Desulfosporosinus acidiphilus SJ4: one gene and its partners. The protein of the gene in region 2 interacts with the protein of the main gene of each other region in a pairwise test. Links are inferred from orthologs where the notes say so. Each region holds a gene or a part of one and is shown on either strand. Other genes may lie near its edges. The genes, in order: hprK, DESACI_RS08800 and pknB.

Region 1 (6,859 bases), 900 kb from region 2 along the record:
AAGTCTTTAACCAATAATACCTATATCGAAGATTGCTTTTGAAGATATAACTTCCAAATAATGAAATTTTACAACCGGAGGTCTAACATGAATAAATGGAATGTTTACGTAACAAATGAAATTCCCAAACCAGCTTTAGACATGCTGGCAGAACATTGCGACCTTGAAGTAAATCGTCTGGGGAAACCTCTGCCCAAGTCAACTCTTTTAGAGAAAGTTCAAGGACGGGACGCCGTTTTATGTTTGCTGACAGATCAAATCGATAATGAAGTGTTCAAGGCAGCCAGCCAGGCTAAGATTTTTGCCAACTATGCTGTTGGCTATAACAACATCGACATTCCTGCGGCTACCGAACGGGGAATTATGATCTCCAACACACCAGGAGTTCTCACGGATACTACTGCCGAGTTGGCTTGGGCTTTATTATTTTCTGTTGCCCGAAGAGTTGCCGAGTCAGACAAGTACACTCGAATGGGCAAATATGAAGGCTGGGGACCGATGCTGTTTTTAGGACAAGACGTTATGAACAAAACTGTAGGCATCATAGGCCCGGGAAGAATCGGTCTATCCTTTGCTAAAAGAGCTAAAGCCTTTGACATGAAAATACTCTACACCGGCAGAGCACCCAATCCCCAGTTTGAAAAGGAAACCGGCGGGCAGTATGTAAGCTTGAATCAACTTCTCCAAGATTCAGACTATGTTTCGATCCATACCCCCCTTCTTCCCGAAACATTTCATCTCATCGGCGAGAAAGAGTTCAAACAAATGAAAAAGACAGCCATCTTAATTAATACTTCCCGAGGCCCCGTCGTTGATGAGTTAGCCCTTGTCAAAGCGTTACAGACCGGGGAGATCTGGGGAGCAGGCCTGGATGTTTACGAATGGGAGCCAAAATTAGCTGAAGGGTTAAGTGAACTGAACAATGTTACTCTCTGCCCGCATATCGCCAGCGCTACTATAGAAACCCGAACTAAAATGGGCACCATAGCCGCCTCCAACATTCTTACTGCCATGAAAGGTGAACTACCTCCCAACTGTCTGAACCCTGAAGTGTTCAAGTCTAAATTCGACAAATAATATCAGCGGGTTAATCAGCGGGGACGGTCCTTTTAACACACTTTTTGTGTTAGAAGGACCGTCCCCTATGGTTACTATGGTTACATGCTCACCCGATGCTCAGTCTCCTCTGATCAATGATCACCCTTGATCATTCTGGGGAATCTATTCGGAGGCAAGTTCTTCTAATGACTGTCCTTTGGTCTCTTCACCCAGAATTACGACATCCAAAACTACGGCCACTAAAACAAGGGCAAAAAGTATAAACACTGCCTGAGCTCCGTTTTGAAACTTCCCAATCATTTCACCGACGACAATAGGAGCCAAAATGCCCCCTATTCGTCCGAAACCTGCCGCCCAGCCTGAGCCAGTAGCTCTTGTCCGTGTTGGATATAGTTCAGGGGTATAGGTGTAAATAATTCCCCAGGCCCCTAGATTAAAGAAGGACATTAGAGAACCCATGGTAAGAATGACCGCAGCTGTTGTTCCCTGTCCAAAAAAGTAAGCAGTAATAGCCGTTCCCATAACATAGAGGGCAAGAGTTGTTTTGCGTCCGATTTTGTCCACCAAATAGGCGGCACTAAAATAGCCGGGAATCTGGGCAAGAGTCATAATCATAACGTAGCTAAAGCTCTTTGTCAGAGAAAAACCTTTAAGGGCTAACAGTGAGGGCAGCCATGTGAAAATTCCATAGTAAGAAAAGACGATTCCAAACCATAAAAGCCAAAGAAAAACCGTTCGCCTAAAGAGTCCGGCAGAAAACAATTCCGCAAACTTCGCTTGATCAGCCTGAGTCACCGATTCCTTCATCTGCTGAGCATCTGTACCGGGTGATAATTTCTTACTTGAAGTAACATTGCATTCCCGTTCTATTTTAAGCACAATAGCTTCAGCTTCCTGAATTCGTCCTTTGCTTAAAAGGTAGCGGGGCGATTCTGGGATTGACCGCCACAGGTATAGCACATATAAAGCGGGGAGAAAGCCGATAAAGAAAGCAATTGGCCAACCGAACTTGGGAATGATCAGGTAAGAAATTACCGAAGCCAGCAGCCAGCCAAAAGCCCAAAAACTCTCCAGTAAGACAAGAAACTTACCCCGGTGTTTAACCGGTGAAAATTCACTGACTAACGTAACCGCAACTGGCAGCTGCCCGCCAAGTCCAAAACCGACGATGAACCGGAAAACCAGCAAAGAGGTTAAATTCCAAGAAAGTCCACATAATCCTGTGGCAATACTATAAGTCAGCAAAGTAAAGGCAAACACCTTCTTGCGTCCTATCCTATCTGCAATAGTCCCGGAAATAACTGCCCCGATGGCCATGCCAAGGAGTCCGATGCTCCCAATGTTTCCTATTTGTTCCGGGCTCAAATGCCAATCTTTCATCAATACCGGAAGAATAAACGATACAATTCCAGTGTCCATGGAATCAAACATCCATCCTAAACCCGCTGTAATAAGTAGAACATAATGAAACCTTGAAACCGGCAACTGTTCCAGCCGTTCACTAATTTTCATACTACTTCCTCTTCCTCCATAAAATTCGGGACTGCATATACTGCACCCTTATTAAAGCAAACTGCTAAATTTATATTTATTTTGTTTTACCATATCATCTTGTCACGTGTCAAGACACCATTTGACAACTTCTCAGACCTCGTATTAAAATCAGATAGAAGTAGGTGATTAAATGAGCCAAAAAGAGGGTTTATCCGGTCAAGAACGCCGAGATCACTTGTTAAAACTATTAAAAAACAGCAAAGAACCCATCAAAGCAGCCGCCCTAGCAAAACTTACAGGGGTCAGCCGCCAGGTTATTGTTCAAGATATAGCCCTTCTCCGGGCCTCAGAGGAACCGGTGATTGCTACTCCTCACGGTTATCTATATTCTTCAGATTTTGGCCCCAAGGGTCTGCAAAGAATTATATACAGCCGTCATTCACCCTCAGACACTGAGAAAGAATTGAACATCTTAGTGGATCATGGCGTTAGTGTACTCGATGTCGGCGTAGAGCATTCCGTATATGGCAATATTTTTCGTCCCCTCCAACTAAGAAGCCGCTTGGATGTTAAAAAATTCTTGGTCCAAATGTCCGAGAACAATGCTTACTTACTATCTTCGTTAACCGGCGGCCTGCATCTTCATACCATCGAGGCTCCGTCAGAGGAAGTATTGAAACAAGTTTATGAAGCTCTGAAGCAAGAAGGATTTCTAGTTGATATTAAAGAATAAGACATGTGCTTTCATCAGCGATGCCGCCGCTAAGCGGCATAGGGGGCTGATAACACAAAAAACGCCTGTTATAAACATATCATCATGATACGTTTATAATAGGCGTTAATTGTTTAAACCAATATTATCGCTAGGAAACTTAACAAATAGTTTGCCTAATTCATTTTTATCGGGCTTTTGTAGTCACTTTGCCTCTTAAAGTAAACTCCCCCAGTGTAATTTGAATATCACTTGAATACTTAGCGGGCGAGCCTCAGTCGCAGGCAACTGGCTGGGTTGAGCCAATCCTCTCATTTCCGCCTGCTTCTCAGGCGGTTCTGCATAACCGCTACCTCGATGATGGAGGCGAGATGACGGCCTGGGCGAACCGGAATTGTCACTTTGGGGACAGGGATACCTAAAATTGTTGAGGTTTGAGGAGGATCAAGACCCAAGCGGTCATAATACTTCCCTTCTTCCCATTCTTCTAATTCCACGAGAAGATTGATTTCCTTTTCTTCACGAACAGACCCTGCCCCAAAGAGTTTCGTGACATCTAAAATGCCAAGGCCCCTTACTTCGAGAAGATGGCGAATGGATTGCGGTGCTCTGCCATGCAAATTTTCCTCATCAACCCGCTGCACTTCAACGGCATCATCAGCCACTAATAAATGCCCGCCGCGAATTAACTCCAAGGCAGTTTCACTTTTCCCAATGCCGCTGTCTCCGGTAATCAAAACCCCCACGCCAAAAACATCCACCAGAACCCCATGAACCAGAGTTGAAGGCGCCAAGCGATTAGCGAGAAAGCGAATCAGCAAATAATAAAGCTGCGTGGTGGAGCGATCACTGGCCAACAGCGGTATATCTCTTTCCTCCGCTAACTGGATAAATTCCGGGGGAATCGGCAGCCCTCTTGTAACAATGAGGCAGGGTACTTCCCCAATCATAACCTTGGCCAAATTATCATAACGCAGGTGAGGAGAAAGCTCTTCAAACAAGCCCAATTCAGTGCGTCCATAAATCTGAATCCTCTGGGGAGTCAAATAGGTTAGATAACCCACCAGTTCGGCGCTGGGTCGTTTAAGACTGTAGTCAGTAATTTCCTTCTCCAGACCCCTTTTGCCTGCTATGACTCTAAACTCAAATTCCTCCACTAATTGTCTAACCGTTACCAGTTTGATTCTCCTCCCGAGTTCGCAAATATTCCAAGTTCATCCAATCGTGGAACACCACTTCTCTAAGCATGAGTAGTCTCAGTTCCCTGCTATTCCGTTATTTATCAGATTGCCTTATAGGCTTGAAGGGTATTTACAACTTCAGCAGTAGATGCGCAATCCAGAACAGAACTTACCAATCTTTCTTGTTCTTCCTTTGACTGCTCCAGCTTTGCTAAGGCGGTTCGAACTTTAGCTAAAGACCCCGGTGCCATACTTAACTCTTTGATACCGACTGCTTTGAAGAAAGGCGCTAGAAGCGGGTCTCCTCCGGCTTCACCGCAAATCCCTGTCCAAATCCCGTTTTGCAGGGCAGCCTGACTGACTCGGGCGATCATAGCCAAAACTGAGGGATGATAAGGCTGATTGAGCTCAGCCAGTTCAGGGTTTTCCCTGTCTACAGCCAACATATACTGAGTCAAGTCGTTGGTGCCGATTGAGAAAAAATCAACCTTAGGAGCGAATTTGTCCGCCAGCCAGGCTGCCGAAGGAATTTCAATCATCATCCCGACCTGAAGCTCTCCGATCTCATAACCTGCCTGCAAAACTTCCTCTCGCGCTGCCCAAAGGTTTTCCTTGGCTCTTTCAAGTTCCTCTATCGTTGCAATCATGGGAAACATAATCGCCGTTGGTCCTGCTGCAGAGGCTCGCCAAATGGCCCGCAGCTGCTGCCGAAAAAGTTCAGGACGCCGTAAAGTAAGCCGCAGGGCACGAACGCCGAGAAAGGGGTTTTTCTCTTGGGGAAGATGCAAAGCCGGGGCTTTTTTATCTCCCCCGATGTCTAGGGTCCTAATGACCGTCAAATGGGGTGAACAGGCAGCAACGACTTGACGATAGGCTTCCAGCTGCTCTTCTTCACTGGGAAGTTCTTCTCCCATAAACAAAAATTCTGTTCGATATAATCCGATCCCCTGAGCCTTAAACTTCTCGACAAGAGGCAAGTCACCGGGGCTGCCGATATTCGCTGCAAAAATCATTCCCCTAAGCAAGGGACTTTCGCCAGAAATATCGTCGTTCCCTTCGCCGTTATTGGCAAAAGCAACCTGATTCTCGGCAGATGGCCGAGCCCAGCCTTCGTCACCGTCCAATTCAAGCCATTTCTGCTGGGTTAAGGCATCCCAGCCTTCCGCCATGCCGACGAGAGCCGGAATACCATAGGTGCGGGCCAAAATTGCTGCATGAGAAGTTTTCCCACCCTGGCGCACGATAAAACCCAGAACTCTGTCTTTAGGTAAAGCAATGGTTTGGGCTGGGGTCAACTCATCCGCCAAAACCACATAATTTCCCGTTGGGGGGAAGAGATCGGCCGCATCCTCTTGTACATTCTGAAGGCTCTTTAATAGTTGGCCTAAAACATCCTGGACATCGACTGCGCGCTCTTGAAAATAGGGGTCATCAAGACTGCGCAGCATCTGCACTGCTTCGGCCGCTACTTCCTGAAGAGCCTGTTCCGCGCTTAACTGCCCTTTTTCTAAGCGTTGATAAGCTTCGCCAACAAACGAAGGATCGCTGAGTAAGAGTTTGTGGGCCACGAATATTTGAGCTACTTCCTCGCCTTGTTCAGCCTTTACTTTCTCTTCCAGAGCGGTTAAATTCTTTTCGGTCCGGGTTACGGCTTGCTGCAACCGGGCCATTTCCTCGTCCGCCGAACGCACCCCGGAAATTTCCCCTGCAGCATCTGTATGGAATTCCTTCATATACCAGATTGGTCCGGCGGCACGTCCCGCCGAGACCCCAAGTCCGTGCCAAATATTATTTTCCATACGATCAACCTACTTATCTTGAGTTTCAAGATCACTCATTAATTTTTCCAGAGCGGCAACAGCTTCTGCTTCATCCTCGCCCTCAGCAGAAAGCTCAAAAACGCTGCCCGTGGACAGACCTAAGGAAAGAATTCCTAAAATACTTTTGCCGTCCACCACGGAATTTCCGTGCTTAATTTTAATTTTACTGCGGAAACGACTTGCAGTTTGAACCCATAGGGATGCCGGACGAGCGTGAAGCCCTGATTTGTTATTTATCACCAACTCACGGGTCAGCATTATTTATCCCTCCATTTTTCGAGCAAATAACGTTCTGCTTCAGCACACCAAAGTCCTTTATTATTGGCAACAATATCCGCCAGGCAGGCAAAATGCGTATTATTAACTCCCAGCTTGGCAAAATCCTCGATGGCCGTTAATTCCATATTAATATGAGTATAAATTAATTTTTTTCCGCCGGGAATTTTAGGCAGATTCAGAACTGTTTCTGCCACGGCATCCAAACCGCCAACATGTGTGACCATTACGGCAGGATTAATTTTCTTTTCTTCCGTCAATTTCAGCGATTCCAAAAGATCATCCGTATTCCCGCCGGTTGTACCCATGACATGAGT
Region 2 (6,909 bases):
GTATGTACTCTTTTTAGTTTCTACCTCCTTGATCTCTGCTTCTAGATTTACGGCAGTTACTTCCTCAAATTTAATAACTACTCCCGCGTCTAAAGCTTGGTTATATATTTTAGTCGCAAAAGTCTTACCCGTTTCATTTTCTATAATCCCAGAATAATGAGTAACGTTTGAGACTTGTCGGATAACTCCACCTACTTGCCTTTTTTCCAAGATTAATGTTTTTACTCCTCTACTAACAGCATAAATCGAGGCGCTTATGCCTGCAGGACCTGCACCGATAATAATTAAGTCATAAACCAAAGTACTCAACTCCTTATTCATACTATTTATCTAAATTTCCTCTATATTATTTGAATTAAGTGTAAAAATAATAATATTAATTTTGCGCTGATAGTTCCCTTAGCATATTCCGCGTACAGAGCTGGAAAACAACCCGCATAGACGAGCCTATTGCGGGTTAATATCGCACAGACAAAGAAATAGACCCAACGAAGTTACCGCTGAGCCTGTTTTTCGCTGAATTTATCATATAACCTTCGTCCAAATTGAATAACGTCTATTGAAATAAATAAACCAAGCATAGATAAATACAAGCATAGTTAACTATAGGTAACTACATATTTCTGAAATGCAAATAACGGATACGGTAATAGAGCAAGAATATAAGCAAAAGTGTACCAACGAAACTAATAAACTTGTCCAATTTTTCGTTCAAACCCAATTTAGTACACTACCCTATCGCCGCTTTAAATATAGCTGAAAAGCCCGGTGTAATAAAGGCTGCAGAGGATAGTCCCAAGCACCAATCATTTCACAGGCCTCGCCTCCAAAGCCCAATTTAAATCGCAACAACCCAAAAAGGTGGTCAGATTCATCCAGGGTGGGGCTGATGCCTCTAAAATCATAGGTGTGGGAATTAAGCTGATAGGCATTTTGAATCATACGCCACTGGATTGCATGATTAGGGGCCTTTTCCCGTTTTACATTGCTGCTTGCCCCGTAAAGATACCATGAGTGAAAGTTGGAATGCACGGCTAAGGTAGCAGCCAATAATTCCTCTTCGTCTTCCGCCAGATAAAGAGTAATCCGATCTGCTGCTTCGGCCTTTAATGACTGGTACATATTAGAAAAGTAGGAGAAACTGCGCACCCTGAATTGATCCCGTTCTGATGTTACCTTCAGCAACTCATAAAAAGCCGGCAAATCCTGTTCTGTCCCGATTCGGACCTTGACACCTAAACGATCAGCCTTTTTAACGTTGCGCCTCCAGTTGGTATGAAAACAGGCGAAGACCTCATCCAAGCTGCGTCCCTTTAAGGGCAGGCGGTAAACATATTCGGGTTGAGACGCGGCGAAACCCGTATCCCCTCTCTGCTTCTGCCAACCGAGTTGCCGTAATTGTTGTTGGACCTGTTTGGCAGTTGGGTGGTCCTCGTCAGGTGGCAAATCACGCAAAATTTTACCAGAGCTGCCCTGTTCGCGAGCTTGCTCTAAAAATTTTTTAATTGTGGGAGTATACCATTTTGCCTGTACCACAGGAGGGTCGATTTTAACACTGAAAACATGCTTGCTTTTCAAATAGGCAAAAAAAGGTTCAAACCATTCCTTGAGGTTAGGGCTCTGCCAATCAATAATCGGGCCGCGGGGACAATAAGCCAGGTACCGGTTAAGGTATGGCATTTTCCGGTATAAAACCAAACCACATCCTGCCAATTTGTTGTCCGAGGTGAACCACCCCAATAAATCGCTGGTCCACTCGGTTTTGACCTTAGCCCAAGAAGGATACTGCATAAAATTGCCTAAATCGGCTTGAGAAATAAACGAATAATAGGTTTCTACACTTATTTTGTCAACTTTCAACATCAAAAAATTACACTCCATTATAAAAACACAAAGCCAAGGGTTATACATCTTTATCTATGACTGTATCAAAAGGCTAAAATAAAGTATTATGCAATTTACCCGTCGTAAAAAGGCTTTATATTTTTTTAGTTATAAATTCGGCTATAAAAAAGGGCTAAAATAACCGTATTAACTATTTTACCACAATTATGATGTTTAGACTCCTAAAGTCTGTATTTTTCATTTAGAAGCTTCGACTGGTTTCATACAAAAAGGCAAAAATTCTCGCATACCCCGATGTGTCCGGCTCAACTAAGCGATGAGAAAAATCAAAATAAGCCCATCCGTTCGGTAACTTCATTCTACCGAAGAGGGATAGGCCTTTTTTAAATAATTTCTTATTAATTTCTTAAGTTTTCCTTATGAACGATTTCTTTTTTAAGTTCTTATCACAATTTCCTGAATATAATCTCCAAACGTGTAAGTATGCTAAGTCAATATATTTAACTTCAAAACTTTCATGAGATTTAAATGGAGATATTGAAATCTTGGACCCAAGAAATCACGAAGGATTAGTTTAGGTTGTTTCCGCCAAGTGCTGCAACGATCAGATTTTTCCCAAGCCCACTCTCTCTTCTTAATCCACCGTTGCACTACACCTCTTTATTTATTAGCTTCAAACGTCTCGTGAAAATCTTGTTCAACGTCAAAGATACTTGTATACCGTTGATCAACACCCATTAGCCTTTTTAAAAGTAACAGTTCCTTTGGCTGCAACAGCAATTCGTTATACCAAGGGCGCTTCTTGAAGCCTTTGAGTTCAAAAGAAGAGTAATACAGGTGCAGAAGAAAGTCTCCCAAAAATGCGAAATCCATATCTGCCCTGTATTTCTCGTTATTAATCCAACGAGCAAGCCCAAAATCAACAAGGTTAACCTTTTGACCATCATACAATGTATTTGGCACCCTTATGTCTCTATGGACTATACTCTTTGAATGCAAGTACTTTAAAATTTCGACAAGTTGGCGTCCTACTTTATAGATCTCCGCTCTTTCAAACACGTGTTTGTCAAGATAAATTATATCTTCGAACGTTTTACCTGCCTTAAATTCAAGTACGTAGCCATAGAAGTCCTTACATTCAATCTTTTTAATAAACCGAGGAACGCTCTCATGATGTAAGCTCCTAAGAATTTCCTCCTCAAACCGAGCCTTTACTCCGGCTTTCTTGAGCATTCCCCTTTTTAGTTGCTTGAGAATATACGATTTCTGATCCTGAGAAACCTGATAGCAGATACCAAACCGGCCCTCTCCTATCGTTTTCTCGATGGTATAATCAGCTATTTGCTCATACGGATTAAATAATTTGTCCCGTCTAAATAGGTTTAAGACCATGAACTCTTACGATGATGATGACTCGAAGAATACCTGTCGTAGCGATTTGAACCAGACAGTGAATGCCTTCTCGAACCTGTCAAGGCCTCAAATATTTTACCTAGTATTCCTCCCGAGCCATGCGGCCTTTTATAATGCCCGCCTCCATGATTCGGATCCGGGTAATGTCCTCTATTTTTTGATCTTGAAACAGAGGAAAAGGAATGCATGATGAATAGACTCTTTAGAAAAGCGTCCTAGTCGCATAATGAACATATTTATGAGAATAGCTGCTAAAACGCCCCTATTCAATAGTATTAGTGTCATTCTAAATAGCTTGCTAATAAATGACTTTAATTTCTCATGTAAATTTCTCAAATTTATAATTGGTTTGTTATTATTTATAATAAAATTAAACGTTGTTTCATAAATATGTTGCTCTGAGTTCTCAACTAAGCTATGAGGCATATACACAGACATCAACGAAAATAGTAAGAGAAATATTAAACAAAAAAATTTATTTTTATGTATAATGCTAAAACACAGCATATTCACAGATGCTACCCCCATTTAACGAAAATACCTGTGGGATTCTAATTATATTAGAATTATAGTCCCACAGGTATTTTATCCTGCTGCCAGTTCTTCCGCCGGCCCAGCCCCACACACTTTATCGAAGTGTATCGCCTGCTCTATTAGTAAAGCTATAAATCTTTATATTGATCCAATTTTTTTACATTATATGTTAGACATATTAATTTGTCAACAAAGCTTAACTACTATGCCGCTGGGCTAGGACTTCCATTCTGAGGGGATATATGGCATTTTGTTTTTGACCGCATGGAAAATGTTACATGAAGAAATAAAATATTTTTGAGAACACTAATTTAAATTAATTTGTGCTAAAAATCGAATTGTAATAAGTTTAAAAAGGAGGTTTTTCTTATGAACATTCCAAAAACTAAAGATCGAATGTTGTTAGGCATCCTTGCGGGAGGGTTAGCTTTTATCGTTCAATCAATCTTTGATTACACATCTTATAAACTGAATATTTCTAAACGTCCTTATTGGACAACTGCTGCAGGCGTTTGGGTGAGTAGTCGAAGGCAGGCTAAACAATGGAGTGGTCAAATGTTAGGAGCTTGGATGACTTTTGGTTTAAATGCGGTGAATGGTATATTTATGGTATGGAGCTTTACAAAGGCTGGTTTAAATAAATGGCCCTTAAAGGGTATTGTTTTAGGTTCGATTGCAGGCAGTATCACTAATGCGCTCTTAAGTGGCTTTGCAAAAAATAAAGTTTCGCCCAAAGACAGTAATAGCACCTTATCCTATTCTTTAACAAATGCGGTTACGGGATTTATTGCTTCTTGGGCTATAGTGATATTTGGGGATAAATCACTATTCAACGAAAGAAGAGTCATTGCAAATAACGCAAAAGCAGAGTCGTTGACAGTTATGCCTTATAATGATAGCAGTGCAGAAAGTTCCTGCCCTACTTATTTACAATAAAATCAGGAATAGATTAAAGGCCTTCGATTAATGGGAGGTCTTTTTAAAATTACCAACCTAATTATGGTATTTTGTAATAAAACCTAGTAATTATCACAGGGACCTTACAAGTTTAGAAGGCAATCCCTATCTGTTTTGTTCCATGTTATGCTAGGAAACAAAACGGAGTCATCCTTAATTATGTCGAAATCTAAACGGCTTGTGTTAATGACAAGAAGGCCCCGGCCCCCGTTCGGAGGAATCATCAAATTGTTCGTTCATGCCTGAAAAAGGCGAAAAGCACTCATCTCCTGAGTTGGAATCCTTGCGAAGGTGTTACGTTACCGAAACTTGATGATAAAGAAGCAAAGGCATTAACTGTTAATGAAATGAACAAATTCATAGACATCTTAGGCTCTCCAAAAATTGGCCCCAAATGGAGAGCTGCTTTTTTATTAGCTATCGGTACGGGACGGACTATGGGAAAATGTTAATTTAAAGAACTACACCATCTCGATAAAAGAGGCTGTTTCGAGAACAAATGCGGAAGGATTAATTTTTAAATCCTCAAAGACAAAAAAATCCAAGCGTATTTTACCAATACCCAGGAAGTTGCTATTGCCTTACGTTTATGGAGAATCTTGCAGCAAAGATAAAAATCAGTCCCAGGAGTAGATTATCAGGATCAAGGACTGGTTTTCACCACTTCTTGTAAGATAAATATAGGGTTCAGGTCTTCAAAACCTACCCGAACGTTCTTTGACAACCTATTCCTCATTGTTCAGATGAATTAGTTGACACTCTATGATATCTATCACTAAATATCGTGCTATAATCACTTTTGTCAGAGAGATAGATGTGCGTCCCACTTTGGATCCCTCTTTTGAGGTCTTATCCGTGATATAGCGTGTCACTCCACAAGAATGATTCGATGTTTAGCTGGTTGGGTCACTACTTTAGTATTACCTGTTTCAACTGCAAGATTGTTTGACATTCTTTCTAGTGGATGCTCTGATCCATCTGTTTGAAGGGTTGTGTTAGTTTGTCTCAGTTTCTTAACGATTTCGTAGTTGGTATCGATGTTTCCTCCGAGTTCTCTATTGTTGCTATGTTAGCACCCACCGGAGAACTCATCCGTAAACCATTTTGCGCTTACAAACCCCTTCAAAATTGCCATGTGTAGTCCAACTTGCCTTTTTCTATAGTTTCGATATTTTTCTTCTAAATCCACTTTACTTTCACTCCATATAATTTGATATTACGGTTCTCCACTTACATCAGGAAACGAGCGAGCCGTATCAGCTCAGCTCATTGCCTCTGTATACCCATTTATATTCTAGATAACTCATCCCTAAATGCCGGTCTATTTGCATATTTGTTATAAAGTTTCTGAATGATTTCCGCTGCCCGTTCTTTCCCACCAGCTTTTTTAAGATTACGAATAATAGCACATACCCTCTGATAATCTTTCCTATTACCTGCTCTTGCAGCGCTCTGCTCAATATTTTGCAGAAAAAGCAGGTAAACCTCTTCCTTGAATTCAGGAACAAGATGCCTGTAATAAATCTCGACCGATAAGGGACTTCCTTGAACGAACTCAAGTAATTTTTGTTTTTCCCCTTCTTCTATTAGAATACGGGGGTAGACATCCAGATAAGTCTTCTTCTGGTTTTCCAATAAAAAAATGATCTTGGGGTAAACAGAGGGCCACTCATTTGTGGTATACGTGTTTTTCAATTCCTCGTAATAATCAAAGCTTCCATCCAGAATAAAATCAGTTGCCATACCACGCTGTTCATTAATCTTCCTGGAAAGTTTAAAGGCTTCGTACCTGTATTTCTTCCACTGGTTTACCAATCCATGCAGGCTTTTATCCTTGTCCTCCCCATCAAGGGTAAGCTTTATGACATAGTCATAATCCTTTTTGTTCATAGCGCTTTTAATTGCCATTTCCCTGAAGTCGGAGTATTGCAGGTTATTTTCAATAAATTCCTGTGCTTTTTTCTGCCCATCATGTTTCTCAACCTGATGATAGCGGATGAGATTAACCCGCTCGGCTAAATAATTGACACCCCATGAATCTCCCTTTGCATTTTCCAGCATTATGCTTAAATAATTTTCCAATTTGCCTCGTAAATCCGAAGTGTCGGCAAGCTCTGAACAGCATTCTATAAGGTCTATTCTCCAATCCGTCCAGCCAAT
Region 3 (7,086 bases), 1.9 Mb from region 2 along the record:
GATTTTGACGATTCTATTGAAGTAGACTGGGAAGATGAAGAGGAAAACGAAAATGAGTTTCAGAAAGAATCGAATTGGCGAGAAAACACGACCATTTTCCGAGAAAGTGTCACGACAAACTCCAGGGAAGCAGACAGTCCAGGAAGGATTTCCGATTATTTTCTCGAAATTATTGAGGGACCGGATAAAGGTCAATCGTTTAAATTAGGGGATCATGATGTGTTTATTGGCCGTCATGGGCAATGTGACATTGTGCTCCATGATCCCGAGGTTTCCAGGCGGCATTTAAAGATCACGCCAGGGCAGAACGGATGGTGGCTCGATGATTTGGGGAGCACCAATGGTTCTTTTGTCAATGGGCAAAGAATTACACATCAGACGGTGGCTCCAGGCGATCGAATTCAGATGGGGTTAAGCCTTCTCGTTATTCAAAAAGTACCTCTGCCGTAATTTTGGAGAGTTGTTATTGATTACTCTCTGATGTTGGATTGGGAGGGTTTTATGCAAATTGTTACAGTGATCGGCCGGCTTATTTTTGTAGCCTTAATTTATCTGTTTATCTTTAGAGTTTTTACAGCCCTTTTGGCAGATCTTCAGCTTAAAGGGATGTTTCAACGCTCAAGTCAAGAATTTGGACGCATAGAGGTTTTAACAGGGACAGATACTCTTCCCCGAGGCCGGGTATTTAAGGTGGATGGGAAAGGTCTGCGCTTAGGACGGGGTAAAAATAATGATATTGTATTACCAGATCATTTTGCTTCTATAGACCATGCTGTTTTCCGCTGCCAAAAAGGGCAGACTTATGTCGAAGATCTTGGGAGTACAAACGGTACATGGGTTAATGGCGAGCAAATTCATTCTCCGGTTCAATTGGTTGCCGGAGATTATGTGAAAATTGGAAGTATCACATTCCAATACTCGAGGTGGCAAAATGAGAGTGCTAAGCTTTAGTGAAAAAGGGTGTATCAGAAAAAATAACGAGGATTCCTTCTTAGTTCTGTCAGATCACGGGATTTTTGCTGTGGCTGATGGTATGGGAGGGCATCGGTCCGGAGAAATAGCCTCAGCCACGGCCTTGCGCGAATTAGAGAAACTGGCCCCCCGGCTGAAAGGACTGACTGATCAGGATTTAGAAGGATGGCTTGTTGAATCTTTTGCTCAGGCAAATAGGGTTGTCTATGAATCGTCGACTACGGAGCCTGAAAATGCCGGAATGGGTACTACTCTTACGGCTTTGCTCGTTCGTGAGACAAGTGCCTTAATTGCTCATGCCGGAGACAGCAGGGCATATTTGTGGCGTGGGGAAGAACTAAAGGTTTTAACGAAAGATCATTCATTGGTTGGTGAACTGGTGCGTTTGGGTCAAATCTCCCTGGAGGAAGCGGAGAAGCATCCCCAACGCAATATCTTGATGAGAGCCATTGGCGCGGATCAGCAAATTGAAGTGGATTGTCAAAAAATAGCGCTTCAGTCCGGGGATGTCATTTTATTATGCACAGATGGATTCTCCAATGTGATCAGTGATCAAGAACTGGCGAGTGAATTTTCCCAGCCCGGTACTTGGGAAGAATGCTTAGAAAGGCTGCGCCTGCTCATTTTAGAACGGGGTGCGCCAGATAATTTTACAGCCTTGTGTTGTATTATGGAGTAAGATGATGCTATATTATTTTATTTCACGTATGATCATTATGGGAATTATGTGGCTGGGCATGGTTCTGCTAAAATGGGGAGGGGACGGCAGCCAACTTGTTTGGCAGGCCCTGATCTTCACAGTCATTGTCTTAATGGGGGGCTTTGCAGAAAAGGTTCTTCATTATGAGGGGGACCCTTATGTCCTTCCGGTTGTGCAGGCAATACTGGCCCTAGGACTTGTTTTTCTTGTGCGCATTAGTCCTGTAATAGGTCTGCGCCAATTTTGGTGGGCCAATATCGGACAGTTGATTTTCTATGGTATTTTGTTTGCCGTCAGGGATTACCGGCAGTTGGGTAAGTTTCGTTACTTATGGGGATTGTTGGCCGTAAGCTTGCTGTTTATTACACTTGTCTTTGGCTTTGCAGCAGGCGGTGCAACAAGTTGGCTAAGAATCGGAGGAGTCGGGGTCGAACCTGAAGAATTTGTAAAACTGGCTTTACTGCTTTTCATGGCTACCTATCTGGAAGAAAATGAAGAGTTGCTGCGGGTTGGGACGGTTCAGGTAGGGAAATTTTCGCTGCCTGATTGGCGGACCCTAGGACCGTTTCTGGTTATGGCCGTATTTTCTCTCGGGCTTTTAGGAGCCCAGAAAAGTCTTGGAACAGCCTTGGTGTTTTATGCCCTGTTTGTTCTCATGATCTATGTTGTTACTGAACGAGCTTTGTATTTAGGGATTTCTCTGCCCATTTTTTTATTGGTGGGCAGCTTGGGGTATCTGCTTTTCAGGCATGTCCGCGTCAGGGTGATAGTTTGGCTGAATCCGTGGCAAGATCCCACGGGCATGGGATATCAGATTGCTCAATCCTTGTTTGCCATCAGCGGTGGGAAGATCTTGGGTACGGGATTAGGCAACGGCATAGGGGCTGCGATGGTTCCTGCGTCAAGTACAGACTTCATTTTCTCTGTGATAGCGGAAGAGCTTGGTTTTGCCGGAGCCATGGCCGTTCTTCTTCTCTTTCTCATCGTGGTTATGAGGGCGTTTTCCATTAGTTTAAGAGCCAAAGACCGCTTTGGACAGATTTTAGCGGCGGGAATTGGCATTCTCCTGGGAACCGAGACCTTAATTATTCTTGCCGGCGTGACTAAATTGCTTCCTTTGACAGGTATTCCGCTGCCCTGGGTTAGCTATGGCGGAAGTTCCATACTCGTTCATTTTATCCTATTGGGGGTATTACTGAATATTTCCAATGCTACCGCTGTGGGATCTCAGCGCAATAAGACCAAAGGAAGGGAGTATGCAACATAATGCGAGGGCTTCGTCGCGTAGCATTAGGAATGGCCTTTAGTTTCTTTGTTTTGAGTTTAGGACTTGTTTATTGGCAGGTAGTTCAGGCCGACACTCTCTTGGAAAACCCCGCGAATCGGCGCTTAATTCTTATGGAAAGCCGAGTGACCCGTGGAGGAATTTTTGATCGTAACGGCGAAATAATAGCCAAAACTCAGACAATCGACGGTAAAAGGGTTCGCGTCTATCCCAAAGGAGAAATGTATGAGCCTACTCTTGGATATTCTACTGCCCGGCTTGGCGCAGCGGGACTTGAGGGAAGTTTGGCGAATTGGCTCATGGGAGTCAAAAACGCCACTGCGGCTCAAACAATTCAGCAAATGTTTTCTTTGCCCCGTCAAGGGGATGATGTGGTGCTGACCTTAGATTCCCATTTGCAAAGTGTTGCTTATAATGCTCTCAAAGGGAAAAAAGGCGCAGCGATTGCCATTGATCCTCAAACCGGCGAAGTGCTGGCTTTAGTGAGTCAGCCGGGATATGACCCGACAAATTTAGATGATCATTGGAAAGATATTATTAAGCAAACAGAGGAAAAACCTCTGGATAATCGTGCTTTTTCCCTTTTCCCTCCGGGTTCCATTATGAAGGTAGTGACTTCCGCATCTTTATTTAGGAGCGGTTTAAACACGACAAATCTTTATGAGTGTAAAGGTTCCACAGTTATCAACGGACAAGTTATTCCGGAACAAAACCAGGAGGCTCATGGTTGGGTCAACTATAACATGGCTTTAGCCGATTCTTGTAATACTTATTTTGCGACCTTTGGAGTTCAGGCAGGCGATAAGAGTTTTCTGTCTGCGGCTAAAGGATTTGGTTTTGGACAAAAAATACCATTTGAACTGAATGTTCCTTTGAGCCAGATCACAAATTCACCTAAGGTTCCTGAATCTCTGTCAACGAATCTTCTTGCTGCAAGCTGCTTTGGACAGGGGCAAGTCTTAGTTACTCCTTTTCAGATGGCTTTGGTTACTGCAGGTATTGCTAATCATGGAGTTATCATGACTCCCCACATTGTAGAGCGGGTTCTCGATCCTTCGCAAACAGTGGAATATGAACCAAAGCCTCAGCCTTGGCTGACGGCACTTTCCAAGGACGAAGCGGATAAGATAACAAGTGCAATGGTGACTGCCGTTACCGCTGGAACAGCTTCTCCCGGAGCTTTACCGGGTGTCCAGGTAGCGGCGAAAACGGGTTCGGCGGAACCCGGAGGCAACCAACCTACCCATGCCTGGTATATTGCTTTTGCACCTGCAGAGGCCCCACGCATTGCGGTAGCTGTTTTTGTAGAACATGGCGGAACCGGAGGAGGAGCGGCTGCTCCCATTGCGCGCCAAATTATTCAAGAAGCATTAGCCAGAAAGTAGGTGAGAATCGTGAGTAAAATCTTTGGGGGACGTTATGAAGTTTTGGAACGCATTGGTGCCGGCGGAATGGCCATTGTATATAAAGCCAAAGACCAACTGCTTAATCGTGTCGTAACGATCAAAGTGCTGAGAGAGCAGTTTGCCACGGATGATGACTTTATTCGCCGTTTTCGAAGAGAAGCCCAGGCTGTAGCAAGTCTCTCTCACCCAAATATTGTCTCTGTTTATGATGTGGGTAAAGAAGGGGATACTGAATATATCGTCATGGAGTATGTGGAAGGGCGGAATCTCAAAGAAATTATTCGAGAGTATGCTCCCCTGTCCACAGATCAAACGATTAATCTCGCCCGCCAAATTACCAGTGCTATTCAAAATGCTCATGAACACCATATTATTCATAGGGATATAAAACCTCATAATATTTTAGTGACTGCGGACGGACACGCTAAAGTTACGGATTTTGGCATCGCACGAGCAGTTTCTTCTGCGACAGTGACGCATACTGGGGATATTATCGGCTCTGTTCATTATTTGTCGCCGGAACAGGCCAAGGGTCTGCAGAGTAATGAACAATCGGATATCTATTCGTTAGGCATAATTTTGTACGAATTAGTTACCGGCCGAGTTCCTTATGATGGAGAAACTCCCATCTCTATTGCTCTGAAGCACCTTCAGGAACAGCCAACTCTGCCTAGTAAACTTAATCCGCGGGTTGATAAAGAATTTGAGCGAGTGATTATGAGGGCCATTGCTAAGTCCTCGGAACAAAGGTATGCTTCCGCTAAGGAGCTTTTGGAAGACTTGAACCACATTCAGGCCGGTCGTCCGATCAATCATCCGGAGGTATTTCCCGTAGACGATTTGGAAGCCACTATGACTCATCATGGGATGGGGAAAGTCTTGGCTCCTGTCAGTGTTCGTGATGAGGAACCGAAAAGTGATTTAAAACCCACGAAGAAAAAGAAAAAGCGTTGGCCTTTGATTACCGCAATCATCGTCATTTTGCTGCTCTTAACGGGCGGCGGAATAGCGTTGAGAAATTACCTTCTGGTGGGTACTACAAAAGTTCCCAATGTGGTTGGACAAACACTGCCGACAGCAGGGACCTACCTAAAATCAGCAGGATTGGCACTCAACCCGGAAGTTAAGAAAGAGTTCGATGATAAGGTCGAGAACGGTCTCATTATTAGCCAGGATCCTGCAGCAGACACCGTAGTTAAAGTCGGCAGAGAGATCCAGGTGGTTGTGAGTAAAGGCCCGGACACCGGGACATTTCCGGATGTAACAACGAGTCCGATGTCAAAGGCAGATGCTGTAAACATGATCCAAAATGATGGATTTAAAGGGAAAATAACCTTTGCAACCCAGTCAAATCCAACGATCCCTAAAGACTATGTGATCCAGCAAAACCCAGCGCCCTCAGCTACCTGGCCGAAGAGCGGGCCAATTACTTTGACAATTAGCTCCGGCCCTGACAATGGATCTTCCTCTGGAACCATCAACATGCCTAATGTGATCAATAAGTCATCGGCAGATGCTAAAACGATCCTGCAACAGAATAATTTAGTTCCTTTGGTTGAGACTCAAGATTCTACTACGATTCCTGCGGATTTCGTCATTAGTACTTCTCCTAATCCCGGAGAAGCGGTTCAGCAGGGGAGTCAAGTCACAATCGTAGTATCGCGAGGTCCCGGCCCTCTTGCGCTGAATATTAAAAAAGATGTCTCGGCTTTAGTAGCCCAAATCATAAGTGTTATGCCGCGTGACGATAAAGACTATGTTAAACATTAAGCTGTGCTTTAGTGTCAAACGCAATTAGTGAGGAAATTATATGATCGAAGGAGTTCTACTTAAAGGATACGGTGGATTCTATTATGTCTATGCGGAAGACCGAGTATGGGAATGTTCTCTGCGCGGTCGTTTTCGCATTAAAGATCAGGACTTTCTGCCGGGTGATCGGGTGCGTATTTTGCCTGAAGGGAACAATAAGGCAAGAATTGAAGGGGCTGAACCAAGGCTTAATTCCTTAACCCGGCCGTCAATAGCCAATGTTGACCAAGCCCTTCTTGTTTTTGCTCTGACTTCGCCTAAACCCGACCTGAATCTTCTGGACCGCTTATTAATTCAGGTGACCTGCTCAGAAATCGAACCGCTTATTATTTTCACGAAACTTGATAAGTATTTGACTGAGGCACCGCCTGATGACTCCCTGGCCAAATCCTCAATCCCGGATATATACCGCCGCATCGGATATACGGTTTTTGAGGTATCTAATAAAACAGGGATTGGCATCACTGAGCTGAGGAAGTGTTTAGAAGAGAAGATTAGTGTTTTAGCCGGCCCGTCAGGCGCAGGCAAATCAAGTCTCTTTAATGCTTTATCCGATGGAAAACAATTAAAAACCGGCGAAATTAGTCAGAAGTCTCAGCGGGGGCGTCATACAACCCGTCATGTCGAGTTAATGGTTTGTGCCGGAGGATTAGTGGCGGATACGCCGGGTTTTTCCTCTCTCTTTCTGCCGAAAATGAAGCGGGAGGACTTGGCAACTTACTTTCCCGAATTTGACGAACACCGGAACCATTGCCGGTTTAGCAGCTGCTTACATGATAAAGAACCTGATTGCGCCATTAAAGCTGCTCAAGAAAATGGAGAAATATCCGGCACTCGCTACGACCATTATCGAATTTTTCTACAAGAAGTTATAGCCGCTGAAAGGAGATATTAAGATGATTCAACTTGCCCCG

The links.
Region 1: the proteins of DESACI_RS08800 (region 2) and hprK interact in binary tests that used the Bacillus subtilis proteins (3 or more experiments, as listed by UniProt). The link is inferred for Desulfosporosinus acidiphilus SJ4 from one-to-one orthologs.
Region 3: the proteins of DESACI_RS08800 (region 2) and pknB interact in binary tests that used the Bacillus subtilis proteins (3 or more experiments, as listed by UniProt). The link is inferred for Desulfosporosinus acidiphilus SJ4 from one-to-one orthologs.

Annotation. Positions count from the first base shown.
Region 1 is NC_018068.1:1,010,491-1,017,349, reverse strand. Bases 2,511-5,278 are described here. They hold hprK (HPr(Ser) kinase/phosphatase), read right to left. Parts: upstream 4,444-5,278; coding sequence 3,577-4,443; downstream 2,511-3,576. Other genes in these bases: ptsP (phosphoenolpyruvate--protein phosphotransferase), read right to left, coding at 4,548-5,278; DESACI_RS04660 (transcription repressor NadR), read left to right, coding at 2,744-3,286; DESACI_RS04665 (MFS transporter), read right to left, coding at 2,511-2,571. Also shown: DESACI_RS04670 (2-hydroxyacid dehydrogenase), read left to right, coding at 88-1,077; more of DESACI_RS04665, read right to left, coding at 1,222-2,510; more of ptsP, read right to left, coding at 5,279-6,245; DESACI_RS04645 (HPr family phosphocarrier protein), read right to left, coding at 6,255-6,524; DESACI_RS04640 (zinc-binding dehydrogenase), read right to left, coding at 6,524-6,859. UniProt on the Bacillus subtilis protein: Catalyzes the ATP- as well as the pyrophosphate-dependent phosphorylation of 'Ser-45' in HPr, a phosphocarrier protein of the phosphoenolpyruvate-dependent sugar phosphotransferase system (PTS).
Region 2 is NC_018068.1:1,904,693-1,911,601, reverse strand. What follows is about bases 1,372-4,189. They hold DESACI_RS08800 (protein kinase family protein), read right to left. Parts: upstream 3,238-4,189; coding sequence 2,506-3,237; downstream 1,372-2,505. Other genes in these bases: DESACI_RS08790 (hypothetical protein), read left to right, coding at 4,162-4,189; DESACI_RS08805 (lipid II:glycine glycyltransferase FemX), read right to left, coding at 1,372-1,863. In the rest of the region: DESACI_RS08810 (NAD(P)/FAD-dependent oxidoreductase), read right to left, coding at 1-300; more of DESACI_RS08805, read right to left, coding at 736-1,371; more of DESACI_RS08790, read left to right, coding at 4,190-4,728; DESACI_RS08785 (SWIM zinc finger family protein), read right to left, coding at 6,037-6,909.
Region 3 is NC_018068.1:3,831,799-3,838,884, reverse strand. Bases 3,748-6,742 are described here. They hold pknB (Stk1 family PASTA domain-containing Ser/Thr kinase), read left to right. Parts: upstream 3,748-4,351; coding sequence 4,352-6,133; downstream 6,134-6,742. Other genes in these bases: rsgA (ribosome small subunit-dependent GTPase A), read left to right, coding at 6,174-6,742; DESACI_RS17560 (peptidoglycan D,D-transpeptidase FtsI family protein), read left to right, coding at 3,748-4,342. Also shown: DESACI_RS17580 (FhaA domain-containing protein), read left to right, coding at 1-450; DESACI_RS17575 (FHA domain-containing protein), read left to right, coding at 502-951; DESACI_RS17570 (Stp1/IreP family PP2C-type Ser/Thr phosphatase), read left to right, coding at 932-1,651; DESACI_RS17565 (FtsW/RodA/SpoVE family cell cycle protein), read left to right, coding at 1,656-2,939; more of DESACI_RS17560, read left to right, coding at 2,936-3,747; more of rsgA, read left to right, coding at 6,743-7,067; rpe (ribulose-phosphate 3-epimerase), read left to right, coding at 7,069-7,086. UniProt on the Bacillus subtilis protein: Protein kinase that is responsible for triggering spore germination in response to muropeptides, signaling bacteria to exit dormancy.